DNA from 3 places in the Vibrio sp. 1978 genome. Region 2 is predicted to be linked to each of the others. Evidence: riboswitches for the same ligand, from Rfam matches in the RefSeq annotation. Region 2 holds a riboswitch; each other region holds the start of a gene.
The links. Region 2 has a riboswitch for thiamine pyrophosphate ahead of thiB (thiamine ABC transporter substrate binding subunit). Riboswitches for the same ligand answer to the same signal wherever they lie in the genome.
Positions count from the first base shown of each region.

Region 1 (4,917 bases), on a different contig from region 2:
TGATCAGCGTTGCTGTTTTCAGAGGCTTGGTGATTTTGCCATTTTCAATGAGGTAGGCTTCACGAACAGCAAAGTTAAACTCCCCCGTACCCGGTTGAACAGAGCCACCGCCCATCTTCTTCGCATAGATACCACGTTCGATGCCTGCCAGCATGTCATTAAGTGAATGCTCGCCCTCTTCGATAAAGGTGTTACGCATGCGCGAGGTTGGTGCGAACTTGTAGTTTTGACGACGACCAGAACCCGTAGGCTCATAACCTGTCTTCATGCCACCCATTTTATCGACCATGAAGCTGGTTAGCTTACCGTCTTTGATCAGTTGAGTGCGCTGAGTCTTCATACCTTCATCATCAATGTGAATCGAGCCCCATTCGTTGGTCATGGTGCCATCATCGACTGCATTCACTGCGGTGTGAGCAACCATTTCGCCCATCTTGTCGTGGAAGACTGATGCTTTCTTCGCAACTGAAGTGGTTTCTAGCAAGTGACCACATGCTTCATGGAAGATAACGCCGCCAAAGCCGTTACCAATCACCACCGGCATTTCACCCGATGGACAAGCATCCGCGCCAAGTTTTACTAACGCTTGCTGCGCGATAGTTTGACCTAGCTCTTTGGCATCAAGCTGTTCACTGAATTCCCAACCAGCAAGAGCGCCAGGACCTTCCATACCAGAAGACTGCTCATTACCTTTTTGCGCGACAGTGTTACCAGCAACACGAATGTAGTGGCGAGTATCGTCAACGTGTAGACCTTCTGAGTTGAAGATAGACACTTGTTGCTCGCGCTGAAGAACGCTGCCAATAAACTGGCTGATATGTTCACTCTCAGCACGTGCGGCTTGGTCAACTTTCAATAGAAACGCGATTTTTGAATCTAGGTTAGCATCCTTACCTAGCGGCATGCGGCAACCATGTTGGATTGGGTAGCGGTTCAAATTCAAAGAACCCGCTGACGCGATTTGCTCACGCTTGTCTTTTGCAGCAAGCAGCGAGGTTACGCGCTTTAGTTCGGCTTCATCTGTGCTGTTGGTGTAACCGTAAAGCACCTTATGACCGAAAAAAAGACGAATACCGATACCAAAATCGATACCCGAGTTAACCTTATCCACTTCACCAGATGCGATCTGGACAGTGTTGGTTTGGTGATGTTCAACGAATAGTTCAGCGAAATCAGCCCCCAAAAAGAGCGCATGATCGATCACTGACTTCGCTGTTACAGAATTAAGCATGAAGTCTCCTTGCTCGATGATCGTCTTAGCCTTCCTAATTAACTGTGAAAAAGTTCAACAAAGTTAAATTGGCAACACGTTAAATTTTAACAGTTTTTTAACCTTGTTTTGTGCTAATCCTTGCTTAACGAGACCACGATTATTTATTAAATATTCCAGGTTCTGCTCATTCACCAGAGCGTTGCACTAGTAAATTCCACCCAGCAAACCATTTAGGTGCTTACTTTATCACTCACCTCGCATAATTGAATACTCATTATAATTACGCTCAAAAAACGTATCCCTTCCGCAATGGTCCTGCTATCATCCGAACGAAATAGTCGGGGGGCCACACGACAAGTGTTGGCTGAGATCGAAATTCGAGACCCGTTGAACCTGATTCAGTTAGCACTGACGTAGGGAACTATGCACACTTTGCCTTTCGTCGCCCCTCTTAGGTAAGCGATAGCGATCGAAAAATCGATCTATCTGCAACGGTCAAAGTCAGTTCCTATACGTCTTGTAGTAGGAGCGACCATGACGCAGCAATCACAACCTCATTCACATCACACGCCAGCCTTGCCTACCCCTATCGTATTGACCATCGCGGGCTCAGACAGTGGTGGCGGTGCAGGTATTCAAGCCGACATCAAAGCGATGTCCGCAACCGGCAGTTTTGCTTGCTCGGTAATCACGGCGATTACTTCGCAAAATACCCAAGGCGTTTCTGCGATTTTCCCCATTCCTCTCGACCATGTAGAGAGCCAACTTGATGCAGTATTTACCGACCTCAACATCGTTGCAGTCAAAGTGGGCATGCTGGCAGATTCCAACATCATCAAAGTCGTTGCAGACAAAATTAAACAATACCAGCCAAAACACCTCGTGATTGACCCTGTGATGGTGGCCACCAGCGGCGATCTATTACTGGAACAGTCGGCAATCAGCACTTTAAAAGAAGAATTGATTCCGCTCGCAGACATCATTACCCCTAACCTACCCGAAGGCGCAGCATTGACGGGTAAGCCAATGCCTCAATCAGAATCTGAAATGAACGATATGATTGCTGACTTGCGCGCATTAGGGGCAAAAGCGGTGCTGTTAAAAGGCGGTCATCTGGAAAAAGACAAAAACAGCAACGATCTGCTGATCATGCAAGACAATGCCGAGTTAATTAGCGCTAAACGCTTTCCAACCAAAAACACCCATGGCACAGGCTGCACACTGTCTTCTGCTATCGCGTCTTACCTTGGTCAAGGCAACAACCTGCACAAAGCGGTGCACCTTGGTAAGCAGTACATCAGCCAAGCTATCGCACACGCTGACGAATTGGATGTCGGTAAAGGTCATGGTCCTGTGAACCATTTTTTTGCAGGTCACACGCATGTGCGCTAATGCACTCGGCATTCAGCTTACCGAAGCAAGTCTGCAATACAAAGACAGCCAAACACCAACATTAGCTGGGTTGAGTATGACCATCCCTGCCAATCAATGGACGGTGTTACTTGGTCGCAGTGGTTGCGGAAAAACGACGATCCTTCGTTATCTAGCGGGTTTGTTAGACGACAAAGTTGAATGGCATGGCGAGTTAACGACCACGGATGGCATCACCTTACACAAGCGTATTGCCTACATGGCGCAGCAAGACTTGTTACTGCCGTGGTTAAATGTGTTAGACAACGTCTGCCTCAGTTCTCGATTTTCTCAAGACCAATCACCAGAGCAAAATAGACAACGTGCACTGACTTTACTAAGCCAAGTGGGACTCGCCGATTACGCGGATGCTAAGCCAGCTCAGCTCTCTGGCGGCATGAGACAACGTGTTGCCCTTGCTCGCACTCTGATGCAAGACAAGCCTCTAGTTCTGATGGATGAGCCTTTCTCTGCACTGGACGCGGTTACTCGTCATAAGTTGCAAACCTTGTCTGCCGAATTGCTGAAAGATAAGACGGTTGTTCTGATTACCCACGACCCACAAGAAGCGGTGCGATTAGCTCACCAACTCTATGTGTTGCAAGGCACACCTGCGCAAGCTCAGCACTTGGTCGTTCCAGACTCCAAGCCGCCCCGAGTTCTCGATGGAGAGTGCGCGGCGTTACAACAAGCGATTTTGGATCAACTGGAGAAAGACTATGAGTGATATGACTCAGTACAACTCCGTTTCGGCACGCATTAGTAAAAAAGAACGCGTGACCCATCCGGCTCTGCGCTTGGTCATTAGCACAGCGGTGATCTTGGGATTGTGGCAGTTGGTTGTTGTGGTATTCGACATGCCAAGCTTCATCTTACCTTCACCAATTGAAGTGCTGGATAGATTGGTCACTCGTTACGATGTCTTGCTCAAACATACTTGGGTTACCGCGCAAGAGATTTTACTTGGTTTGGCGCTTGGATTATCAATGGGTTTGCTGTTCGCATTGCAAATGCTGATGTTCGAACCGCTGAAGCGTTGGTTACTGCCCATTCTGATTGCTAGCCAAGCGATCCCTGTGTTCGCCATCGCGCCAGTACTCATGCTTTGGCTGGGTTACGGCATTGCATCGAAAGTCGTCATGGCGGCGATCATCATCTTTTTCCCCGTCACCACATGTTGCTACGACGGCTTACGTAATACACCAACAGGTTACCTCGACCTTGCCAAGACCATGGGCGCGTCTAAATGGCAGTTACTTCGTCATATTCAATTGCCAGCCGCCCTACCAACTTTAGCCTCAGGCATTCGTGTTGCCGTCGTTATTGCGCCGATTGGAGCAGTGGTCGGTGAGTGGGTAGGTTCAAGTGAAGGCTTGGGTTATCTGATGCTCCAAGCTAATGCTCGCATGATCATTGATGAGATGTTTGCGGCGCTGTTTATCCTAGCCGTGCTGTCTATCTCACTCTACTTCATCACCGATAAATTATTGAAAAAAGCCATCCCTTGGGAAAGCAAATAATTACAGAAAATAACCAAAGAAAATTGGGAAAGAAAAGGAAGAACCCCGTGAATAAAAACAAACTTATGAGCGCTGCTGCTCTACTCGCTTCAGTGGTATCAACCAATGTGCTTGCAGCAGAAAAAGAGATGACACTGATGTTGGATTGGTTCGTCAACCCAAATCATGGTCCTATCGTGATTGCCAAAGAGCGTGGTTACTTCAAAGAACAAGGTTTGAAGGTCAACATTCAAGAGCCGGCAGATCCAAGCACGCCACCTAAGTTGGTCGCGGCGGGTAAAGTCGACATGGCGATTTCTTACCAACCAAGCCTAACTATCGATGTCGCGGCGGGTTTGCCACTAATCCGCTCTGCGACTTTGATTGCTACGCCACTCAACACGTTGATGGTGCTGGATAACGGTAAGAATGAAAACCTTGGCGACTTGAAAGGCAAGAAGATCGGTATTGCGATCGCAGGCAACGAAGAAGCGACAATCGGCACCATGCTAGCGCAAGAAAACGTGAAGTTTTCTGACGTACAAATCATCAACGTAGGTTGGGCGCTGTCTTCGTCTCTTGCGTCTGGCAAGGTGGATGCGATTTGGGGCGGTCTACGTAACTTCGAAACCAACCAACTGGCACTAGAAGGTTATAAAGCTAAGGCCTTCTTCCCTGAAGAACACGGCGTGCCAGCGTATGACGAGTTAGTCTTCGTAGCCAATGCAAAAAACTACGACAAAGAAGCCATCAAGGCATTCAACAAAGCACTAGAGCAAGCGACCACTTACATCG
Region 1 covers NZ_JAWPOP010000007.1:3,395-8,311, forward strand. The annotation lists gene R8N49_RS08865 (TldD/PmbA family protein) at 1-1,231, opposite strand, end outside; TPP riboswitch at 1,543-1,650, shown strand; gene thiD (bifunctional hydroxymethylpyrimidine kinase/phosphomethylpyrimidine kinase) at 1,748-2,605, shown strand; gene R8N49_RS08875 (ABC transporter ATP-binding protein) at 2,595-3,350, shown strand; gene R8N49_RS08880 (ABC transporter permease) at 3,343-4,143, shown strand; gene R8N49_RS08885 (ABC transporter substrate-binding protein) at 4,191-4,917, shown strand, end outside.
Region 1: another riboswitch for thiamine pyrophosphate. It lies ahead of thiD (bifunctional hydroxymethylpyrimidine kinase/phosphomethylpyrimidine kinase); the one in region 2 lies ahead of thiB (thiamine ABC transporter substrate binding subunit).

Region 2 (4,917 bases):
AAAGAACACATGGGCGAGTAAAATGCCGTTCAAACCGTAAATAGAGAATGGCAGTTTAGTGTCGAAACTTTGCAACCACTGCGCCAACAAACCACTGTTGCCATAAATCGCTAACAGCCCAAAAACACCAACCAAAACCGGCAAAACCAGTGTCGATGCAAACAGCTTAAGCAGTAATGATTTACCAATAAATTGGCGACGCGAAAGTGCGTGCGCTACTGGAATGGCAAAGCCAACACTGAGCAATGTGGAAAGAAACGCTTGGTAGAAACTGAACTTGGTGACATGTTGATAGTACGGGTCGCCCCATACCACAGACACATCAAGTGAAGGGGCTTGAACAATCAAAGCACCTAGGGCAGAAATAACAAAGGTCGCGATGATCATCGCGACCCCTAAACCTATTTTTGGAACAGAATTCAAAGGTAAAACCTATCTCATTCAGATGAGGATGGAAACGTCAGCTAAAACGTCAATGCGCTTTGCCATTCGCGAATCCAAGACTTACGCATTTTTGCCACTTCATCAGCACTAAAGCTCAACGACTTGCTTGGAACACTCAAAGTTTCAAAACCTTTAGGTAACTCAACGTCAGTGACTGGGTACATCCAGTTACCCGTTGGCATCGCCGATTGGAACTCATCACTTAAAATGAAACTCATAAATTGATCAGCAAGTTCTGAATTTTTTGCCCCTTTCACTTTGGCGGCTACTTCAACTTGCATGTAGTGGCCTTCAGCAAAATTCGCCGTAGCAAACTTCGAATCGTTTTCCGCAATTAAGTGGTACGCAGGTGAAGTGGTGTAAGAAAGCACTAAATCGGACTCACCATTGAGGAACATAGAATACGCCTCAGACCAACCTTTCGTGACCGTTACGGTTTTGCTCGCTAGCTTCTGCCACGCTTGCGTCACATCGTCGCCATAAATAGATTTCATCCATAGCATTAAGCCTTGGCCCGGCGTTGAAGTCCGCGGATCTTGGTAAATCACTTTCAGATCGTCGCGCGTTTCCACCAGCTCTTTCATGCTTTTCGGCGGATTAGCCAGTTTCTCTTTGTTGTACACAAACGCGAAGTAGCCGTAATCGTACGGTACAAACGTCGTGTCACTCCAACCGTTTGGTAACACTGTGTTAGCCGTATCCACATTGTGCTCGGCAAGCAGACCGGTTTTCTTCGCTTCTGCCATCAGATTGTTATCCAAACCTAACACGATGTCGGCTTTGCTATTACCGCCTTCAAGACGAAGACGATTCAGGATCGACACACCATCGTCTAATGCCACGAAGTTAACGTCACAGCCACATTTTGCTTCAAAAGCTTGCTCGATTTTAGGACCCGGCCCCCAATCTGCGGCAAAAGAGTCGTAGGTATAGATGGTTAATGTGTTTTCAGCGGCAAACGCTGAAGTAGAGGTGATTGCAGCTAAGGCAATCAGATTTAGAGTGGTTTTCACTGCTCGCTCTCCATGAGTATTTCAGAGAAATAAGTTGAGCGGCACAGGGTTTGAGGCGGCTATTAAGGATTTCCAATATCCAGACTCAATTCCTACGCCAGCATTATCTGGTTCAGGTAATACGGGTCCCTAGTTAAACACTTAGGTCTCAGCGCCCCAATGCATTGATTGACTCAATGCTAAATGGGTTTGCTCCCCGATGAGTTGGATGGATTGTAAAGGTATTTGAGTGGTTACACAATCAGCTCACGAGCGCTGGTCATAACCCCAACGAGGCACCAAACCTTGCTCAATACCTAAGTGGTCAAGAATTCTTGCCACCATAAAATCCACTAAGTCTTCAATGCTCTTTGGCTGATGGTAGAAGCCCGGAGCTGCTGGCATGATGGTGACGCCCATTTGCGACAGTTTGTGCATGTTCTCCAGATGTAGCGTTGAAAATGGTGTTTCGCGAACCACGAGCAACAGCTGCCCGCGCTCTTTCATTACTACATCAGCGGCCCGTTCGATCAAGTTGTCCGACATACCGTGTGCTATGGCTGCAACGCTTCCTGCTGAGCATGGGCAAACCACCATTTGCTTAGGTGCAGCAGAACCAGACGCAACCGGCGAGAACCAATCGTCTTTACCGCAAACGGTGATGTTATTTGGATTGCAGTTCAGGTGCTCTACCAACGCTTGCTTTGCGGCTTCTGGCCCACTTGGCAGCTTAAGGTTGTGTTCGGTTGCCATCACGACACGAGCCGCCGAAGAAATCAGAACGTAGACATGATAATCCGCCGCAACCAAGCATTCTAAAAGACGAAGGCCGTAGGGAGCACCAGAAGCCCCCGTTAATGCCAACGTGATGGCTTTTTTGTGAGAGGGTTGTGTTTTGTTTTGCATATCAATCAGGCTTTTTGTTTTAACTGCTCAAGAAGTTTTCCGTGAATACCACCAAAGCCACCGTTGCTCATGACTAGAATTTGGTCACCTGGTCGCGCACGTTCGACGATCTTGGCTACAAAGTTATCTATATCCGCATCGACAAACGCTGGCTGTTTGCATTGGTCGGCAATGTCTTGCACAGACCACTCGATATTATCTGGCTGGAACAAGAAGACTTCATCTGCACTGTGTAGTGACTCTGCAAGTGTGTTTTTGTGTACACCACGCTTCATGGTGGCAGACCGCGGCTCTAACACAGCAAGGATGCGTTTTTCACCTACCTTGTTACGCAAACCACCGACAGTAAGTTCAATTGCCGTTGGGTGATGCGCAAAATCATCGTAAACCGTCACACCTTGTTCTTCACCTTTCAGCTCTAAACGGCGCTTGGTATTGATGAAACGCCCTAATGCCTGGCAAGCAAGATCCGGAGTGACTCCAACATGTCGTGCAGCAGCGATTGCCATCAGCGCATTATCCACATTGTGGTCACCCACCAAATTCCATTCGACGGTACCAACCTTCTCGCCTTGCAACGCAACGTCAAATTTTGAGCCATCAAGCACTAATTTGTGCGCTTGCCAGTCACCATTCTCACCAGAGAACTGTTTTTCAGTCCAGCAGCCACGCTCTAATACATCCGCTAACGCTTGATCTTTCCTCGGCGCTAAGATCAATCCATTGCCCGGTACAGTTCGCACTAAATGATGGAATTGGCGCTTGATCGCTTCTAGATCATCGAAGATATCAGCATGATCGAACTCAAGGTTATTCATGATTAAAGTGCGAGGATGGTAATGCACAAACTTAGAACGCTTATCGAAAAAAGCACTGTCATATTCGTCGGCTTCAACGACAAAAAACATGCTTTCACCCAAACGAGCAGACACTCCGAAGTTACCGAGTACCCCACCGACTAAGAAACCCGGTTGATAACCACAATCTTCAAGTATCCAGGCAAGCATGCTCGACGTGGTCGTTTTCCCATGTGTACCAGATACCGCCAATACCCAACGATCATGCAGCAAAAACTCGTTGAGCCACTGCGGGCCAGAGGTGTAACGCATGTTAGTGTTGAGCACATGCTCGACACAAGGGTTGCCACGGCTCATCGCATTACCAATCACCACAAGATCTGGTTGAGGGTCGAGTTGAGACGGGTCAAAGCCTTCAATAATTTCAATACCTTGAGACTCAAGCAGTGTGCTCATTGGCGGATAAACGTTGGCATCAGAACCAGTGACTTTATGTCCTAATTGGCGCGCTAGAATCGCTGCGCCGCCCATAAATGTGCCACAGATACCCAAGATATGAATGTGCATAAACTAAACCTTGTAATGCGTTTTTTAATGCTTTCATTATCGCGATTACCGCCTGAAAAGCGAGTGACTTTAGCCTTCTTCTTGCAGTCCCTTTCACAAATATGACAAGGTTGAACACAGACTGTACAACCTCTTGCTTACTGATGAATCCCTCAAACAAGTCTACAAATAAATTGAGATCTCAAACAGTTACTTCATTACCATTAAAAAGATCTGCGACTTAAACTTACATCCAGCGCAATCGTTTAACATCCATAAAGAGATGCTCACTTGCGCACTACCCCCAATGAAATGAAAATGTAAGGATTAACCATGTCAGGACTGCGCACCCTAGGCGAGTTCATTGTCGAAAAACAAGCGGATTTCCCCCACGCTAGCGGTGATCTATCATCCCTTTTAGCCTCCATTCGTTTAGCTGCAAAAATCGTTAACCGCGAAATCAACGCAGCGGGTCTCGGTGATATCACTGGTGCTGTAGGCACGGAAAATGTCCAAGGTGAAGATCAGCAAAAGCTCGATGTTTACGCGAACGATAAGTTCAAAGCCGCGCTTGAAGCTCGTGATCAAGTGTGTGGCGTTGCCAGTGAAGAAGAAGACGAAGCAGTTGCGTTCAATAAAGAACTCAACCAAAACGCCAAATATGTAGTACTGATGGACCCACTTGATGGTTCTTCTAACATCGATGTGAACGTCTCTGTTGGTACTATCTTCTCGATTTACCGTCGTGTTTCTCCAATCGGTACTCCACCAACTGAAGAAGACTTCCTACAACCTGGTCACAAACAAGTGGCTGCGGGCTACGTAATTTACGGCTCCTCCACCATGTTGGTATACACAACTGGTAACGGCGTAAACGGCTTTACTTACGACCCATCTATCGGCAGCTTCTGTCTTTCTCATGAAAACATGATGATTCCTGATGATGGTAAGATCTACTCCATCAACGAAGGTAATTACATTCGTTTCCCTCAAGGGGTGAAGAAGTACATCAAGTACTGCCAAGAAAACGTGCCAGAAGACGGTCGCCCATACACTTCTCGCTACATTGGCTCGCTGGTTGCTGATTTCCACCGCAACCTACTGAAAGGTGGTATCTACCTTTACCCAAGCACACAAAGCCACCCACAAGGCAAGCTACGCCTGCTTTACGAATGTAACCCTATGGCATTCCTCATTGAGCAAGCTGGCGGCATTGCATCGGACGGCGTGAA
Region 2 covers NZ_JAWPOP010000008.1:123,076-127,992, reverse strand. The annotation lists gene thiP (thiamine/thiamine pyrophosphate ABC transporter permease ThiP) at 1-423, opposite strand, end outside; gene thiB (thiamine ABC transporter substrate binding subunit) at 465-1,457, opposite strand; TPP riboswitch at 1,530-1,666, opposite strand; gene R8N49_RS10440 (flavin prenyltransferase UbiX) at 1,704-2,342, opposite strand; gene mpl (UDP-N-acetylmuramate:L-alanyl-gamma-D-glutamyl-meso-diaminopimelate ligase) at 2,348-3,706, opposite strand; gene fbp (class 1 fructose-bisphosphatase) at 4,019-4,917, shown strand, end outside.

Region 3 (4,917 bases), on a different contig from region 2:
CTCTGTGTTTCCGTAAGGAATGCTATCAATCAGCTTTTGATAAAGAGACAAGCGCACCAAACCTTGTGGTTTCGATGGCATCTGTTTTGTGGTGGTTGGGAAAATATGCCCTAGCGCGATGTAACTAGGATGAATTTGTACGATGCGCAGTAGCTCATAATAACCATGAGTAGAAAGACCAAGACGAATGCCGGCTTTAGTTAGCTGAGCCAAATTCGATTCTTCTATGTCTTCTTGTCCTAGGTGAACACCATAAGCGCCATGCTTGATTGCCAACTGCCAATAGTCATTGATGAACACTTGTGCTTGATACTGACGACCTAGCTCAATTGCTCGAATGATCTGTTGTTCTAAATCGGCTTGTTGTGGGTCCTTGATTCGCAGTTGAATAGTGTTGATGCCTAGTGGCAGTAAACGCTCAATCCAAGCAACGTCATCAACGACTGGGTAGAGCCCTAGACTTTGCTTAGTCAGAGTTGGAAAGCTAACGCTCTCGCCTTGTGCAGACCAACCAACTTGAATACCTAGTCGGTTATCCTCCAGTACAGGTGTGGGGAAATCATCAAATTGGTCAGCCCACCGAGTAGATCTTCCCTCATCAAGGTTGTCATTCAACAGTGTTTCACGTGAAACATTCGCTTGCTGAGTTAGCATTCCTCGAGCAAGTGTTAACGCATCTTCGATAGGAAAATCGAGTACTGTCAGCGTTACTATCCAAGCAAGGTGATGTTCAGGATTGAACATTGCGTTGAATTTGGACTTAACGGAAAGCGCTCTCACTTCGTTGTTAATTGGGTGACGCCAGATATCAAGCTGAAACACTTTCTCCTTTTCATCGGATACCTGCGTATCAGCAATGCCAATATGAATCGCTTTCGACGGTTGCTTAGCACACGCTTCTACCGATAAAGCAGAGCGGTAATAGAGCACAAATGAACTCTCATTCTCAGAGTCATAATCATCAATGAGATCAGTCGTTATGTGTGTGGTCTGTTGGCCGCGAACAAGCTGAATAGATTGAGTTGGGCTCACACCCAACTCAATGTCTTCAATGCAAAAACCCTGTTCTTTCGCCAACAACAAACATTGCTGAACTAAACCTGTCAGTTCAATCAACGATGACGGAATAAGGATTTTGCTCATTAGTCACTCACCTCGGCATGTGCTGCTGGGTGGTATAGCTCAGAACCTGACTCTCTAAATTCTTGCGATTTCTGACGCATCCCCTCAAGAGGGTCATCCAGCATTTTGATTGAGATAGCTTGGTCCGCAGCAACTTGCTCTGTGTCTTTCGCATATTCTCGAACCTCTTGCGAGATCTTCATCGAGCAGAACTTTGGCCCGCACATCGAACAGAAGTGAGCAACTTTTCCAGACTCTTGAGGCAAGGTTTCGTCATGGAAAGCGCGCGCGGTATCTGGATCGAGTGATAAGTTGAATTGGTCTTCCCAGCGGAACTCGAAGCGAGCTTTAGAAAGCGCGTTATCACGAACTTGTGCACCAGGATGTCCCTTCGCCAAATCCGCGGCGTGCGCAGCAAGCTTGTAAGTTATCATGCCTACTTTCACGTCTTCTTTGTTTGGTAAACCAAGATGCTCTTTAGGAGTGACGTAGCAAAGCATCGCACAGCCATACCAGCCAATCATGGCAGCACCAATACCTGAAGTAATATGGTCGTAACCTGGAGCAACGTCTGTCGTCAATGGGCCAAGGGTATAGAAAGGAGCTTCATGGCAGTGCTCTAACTGTTCTTCCATGTTCTCTTTGATCATGTGCATTGGAACATGACCAGGACCTTCGATAATCACCTGTACGTCGTATTCCCACGCTATCTTGGTTAACTCACCAAGGGTACGAAGCTCTGCAAATTGCGCTTCGTCGTTAGCATCGGCCACCGAGCCAGGACGCAGACCATCACCGAGAGAAAGTGCCACATCATACTTAGCACAGATTTCACAGATCTCTCGGAAGTGGGTATATAAGAAGCTTTCTTGGTGATGCGCTAAACACCATTTCGCGATGATAGAACCACCACGAGAGACGATGCCAGTAACGCGTTTTGCAGTCATTGGCACATAACGAAGTAGTAAACCGGCATGGATAGTAAAGTAGTCAACGCCCTGCTCTGCTTGCTCAATCAGGGTATCGCGCATCACTTCCCAGTTAAGGTTTTCCGCAACACCGTTCACTTTCTCAAGCGCTTGGTACATTGGCACGGTACCGATCGGAACCGGACTGTTACGTAGAATCCACTCGCGAGTTTCGTGAATATTGCGTCCAGTAGAGAGATCCATAACGGTATCGCCACCCCAGCGCGTCGCCCACACTAGTTTCTCTACTTCTTCTTCAATCGAAGAAGTGACCGATGAGTTACCGATGTTGGCGTTCACTTTGACCAAAAAGTTACGCCCAATGATCATTGGTTCGGATTCTGGGTGGTTGATATTAGAAGGGATAATAGCGCGACCTTCGGCGACTTCTTTACGCACAAACTCTGCAGTAATGTCCTTTGGTAGGTTCGCACCAAAGCTTTGACCCGGATGCTGTTGATTCAGCACTTCATCGCGATACTTGGCACGCCCCATGTTTTCACGCAGCGCGATATATTCCATTTCTGGGGTAATAATACCTTTGCGAGCATAGTGCAATTGGGTCACACAATGGCCATCTTTGGCACGTCGAATACGTGGTAGATTACCGTAACGAAGATCGTCTAGTGTTTCGTCTTCTAAGCGTTCTTTGGTGTACACCGAGCTTACTTCATCAAGTAGCTCAGTATCGGCACGCTCTTCAATCCACCCTTCTCTCAGCTTAGGTAAGCCGCTATAGAGGTCTATGGTGTGCTCTGGATCTGTGTATACACCCGAGGTATCGTAAACGCGTACTGGCTCATTAGGCTCGAAAATAGGCGCTTCTTTTGTGCCTCCAATAAGGCTATCAGCGAGTGATATTTCACGCATTGGCACACGAATATCTGGACGTGAGCCTTCTACGTAGACTTTGCTTGAATTGGGGTACGGTTGTACCGAGAGTGTATCAATGAACTGTTTTGCTTCCAGTCTCGCTTGTTTGCGACTCGACATAGCATTTTTCCTTGCTTTGTTATACTAGATAAAAAGTAATTGGATAAAAATGCTTGGCGGATAGATGCGACAAGAGGAGTCAAATTAAGGCTAGTTAAAGCTTACGATATTTGCCTGTAACAACATTCGACTTTTGATAGATCAACCAGAAAGAACTCCGGTGTGAATATCTTCTCTTGTTCCCTTCGCAGATTCTAATCTGATCAGGTTCAACGGATCCCGAATTAACGGTCTCAGCCTTATGGCACTCCGACAAGTGATGTCAGTATATAAAAACGGCTTGGTGAAACCAAGCCGACCTGTTCAATTTTTAACTACTTTGCTAGCTGCGCATCAATAATTGAAAGCCTATCCACGCAGCTGAAATACTTAACACGACATTCAACAATACGTTCAACCCCATCTTAAAGAAAGCGCCCTGCTGCATAAGCAAAACATTATCCATCGAGAAGGTGGAAAACGTCGTTAGTGCGCCTAAAAAACCCAAGCCAATCACTTGTCGCCAAGGTTCCGTTGCCAAAAGTTCATTATCGAAAGCTGCTATCAATAAGCCCATCATAAATGAGCCAACAACGTTAACGGTTAACGTACCATATGGAAAACCACGCCCCAATAAAATGACACAAAGTTCAGAAATTAAGTAACGAGAACATGCACCAAATGCACCACCCAATGCAATAAAACCCAAAACGGATAGTTGTCCCATAATTCCCCCAGAAAAGTTAATGGCGACATTGTAATCAAATTTACGGCAATAGTGATTATACAATCTTAGAATTCAGCAAAGTATAGCGCTTAAAACTTATCAAGATTTTAAAAGTTACGGGAGTCACTTTACTTCAATGTAACCCATCAAACCCGTCTTCATATGTTCAATTACATGACAATGGTACATCCAACGCCCTGGGTTATCTGCAACAAATGCCGCTTTCGCACTGCCGTTTTTTCCAAGTAAGACCGTATCGGTATGAAACGGTTCGTCGAGTTTTTTGCCATCTAACTCAAGAACCGTAAATGTGTGTCCATGAAGATGAATAGGATGATGATATTGGGTGACGTTCTTTAGGTTGAAGATATAGGTTTTTCCCATCTCCAATGTTGAAAGCGGCGCTGGAATATTATCTTTGCTCATTCCCTCCCAAGCCCGTTTGTTCATCAGCCAGAATTGGGGGATCGCTTTGCCCGATTTATCAGCAGGAGTGATCGCCCCCTCCCACTCAAACACATAATCGATTTGCTCTGCATTTTTCAAATCGAGAGCTGGCACAGGGTTGAGAGGTAATAAAGGCAGTTTCTGGTTGTTCGACAGATCAGACTCAACAACGTCAAACTCGCACAAAGGGAATGGGAAGCGTCCTTTCATTTGACGCACATAAACACGTTTTCCAGCCTTTGGAGCAATCAATCCGACATCTAACCTCATTCCTGGACCAATTTTATGCTGAGTGAGCTTGTAAGGCGTTTTAACAGGGTTACCATCAATAGCGATAACCCAAGCCTCTGCACCTTCAATAGCGATCGGGTAAGTAATGGTGTTATCGACATTAGCAATTCTTAATCGCGTGGTAGCATTCTGCTTCAGCGTATAAACAGGTTCATGCACACCATTGACGCTACTCCACTCTCCGGGAGTCCCCATACGAGCGCTCAAGCGCGGTACCATAAGGTTCTTCCACTGACCTTGTTTGTCTAAATGCCAATGCTTTAGAACTATTTCCTGTTCTTCATCAAATAGAACAGGCTCAGCCTCTTCAACGATAATTAGCCCAACTAAGCCCATACCAAGTTGCTTAACGCTATTCATGTGGGGGTGATACCAAAACGTGCCTGCATC
Region 3 covers NZ_JAWPOP010000037.1:834-5,750, reverse strand. The annotation lists gene R8N49_RS22845 (thiamine phosphate synthase) at 1-1,143, opposite strand, end outside; gene thiC (phosphomethylpyrimidine synthase ThiC) at 1,143-3,083, opposite strand; TPP riboswitch at 3,247-3,345, opposite strand; gene crcB (fluoride efflux transporter CrcB) at 3,406-3,789, opposite strand; gene R8N49_RS22830 (multicopper oxidase family protein) at 3,913-4,917, opposite strand, start outside.
Region 3: another riboswitch for thiamine pyrophosphate. It lies ahead of thiC (phosphomethylpyrimidine synthase ThiC); the one in region 2 lies ahead of thiB (thiamine ABC transporter substrate binding subunit).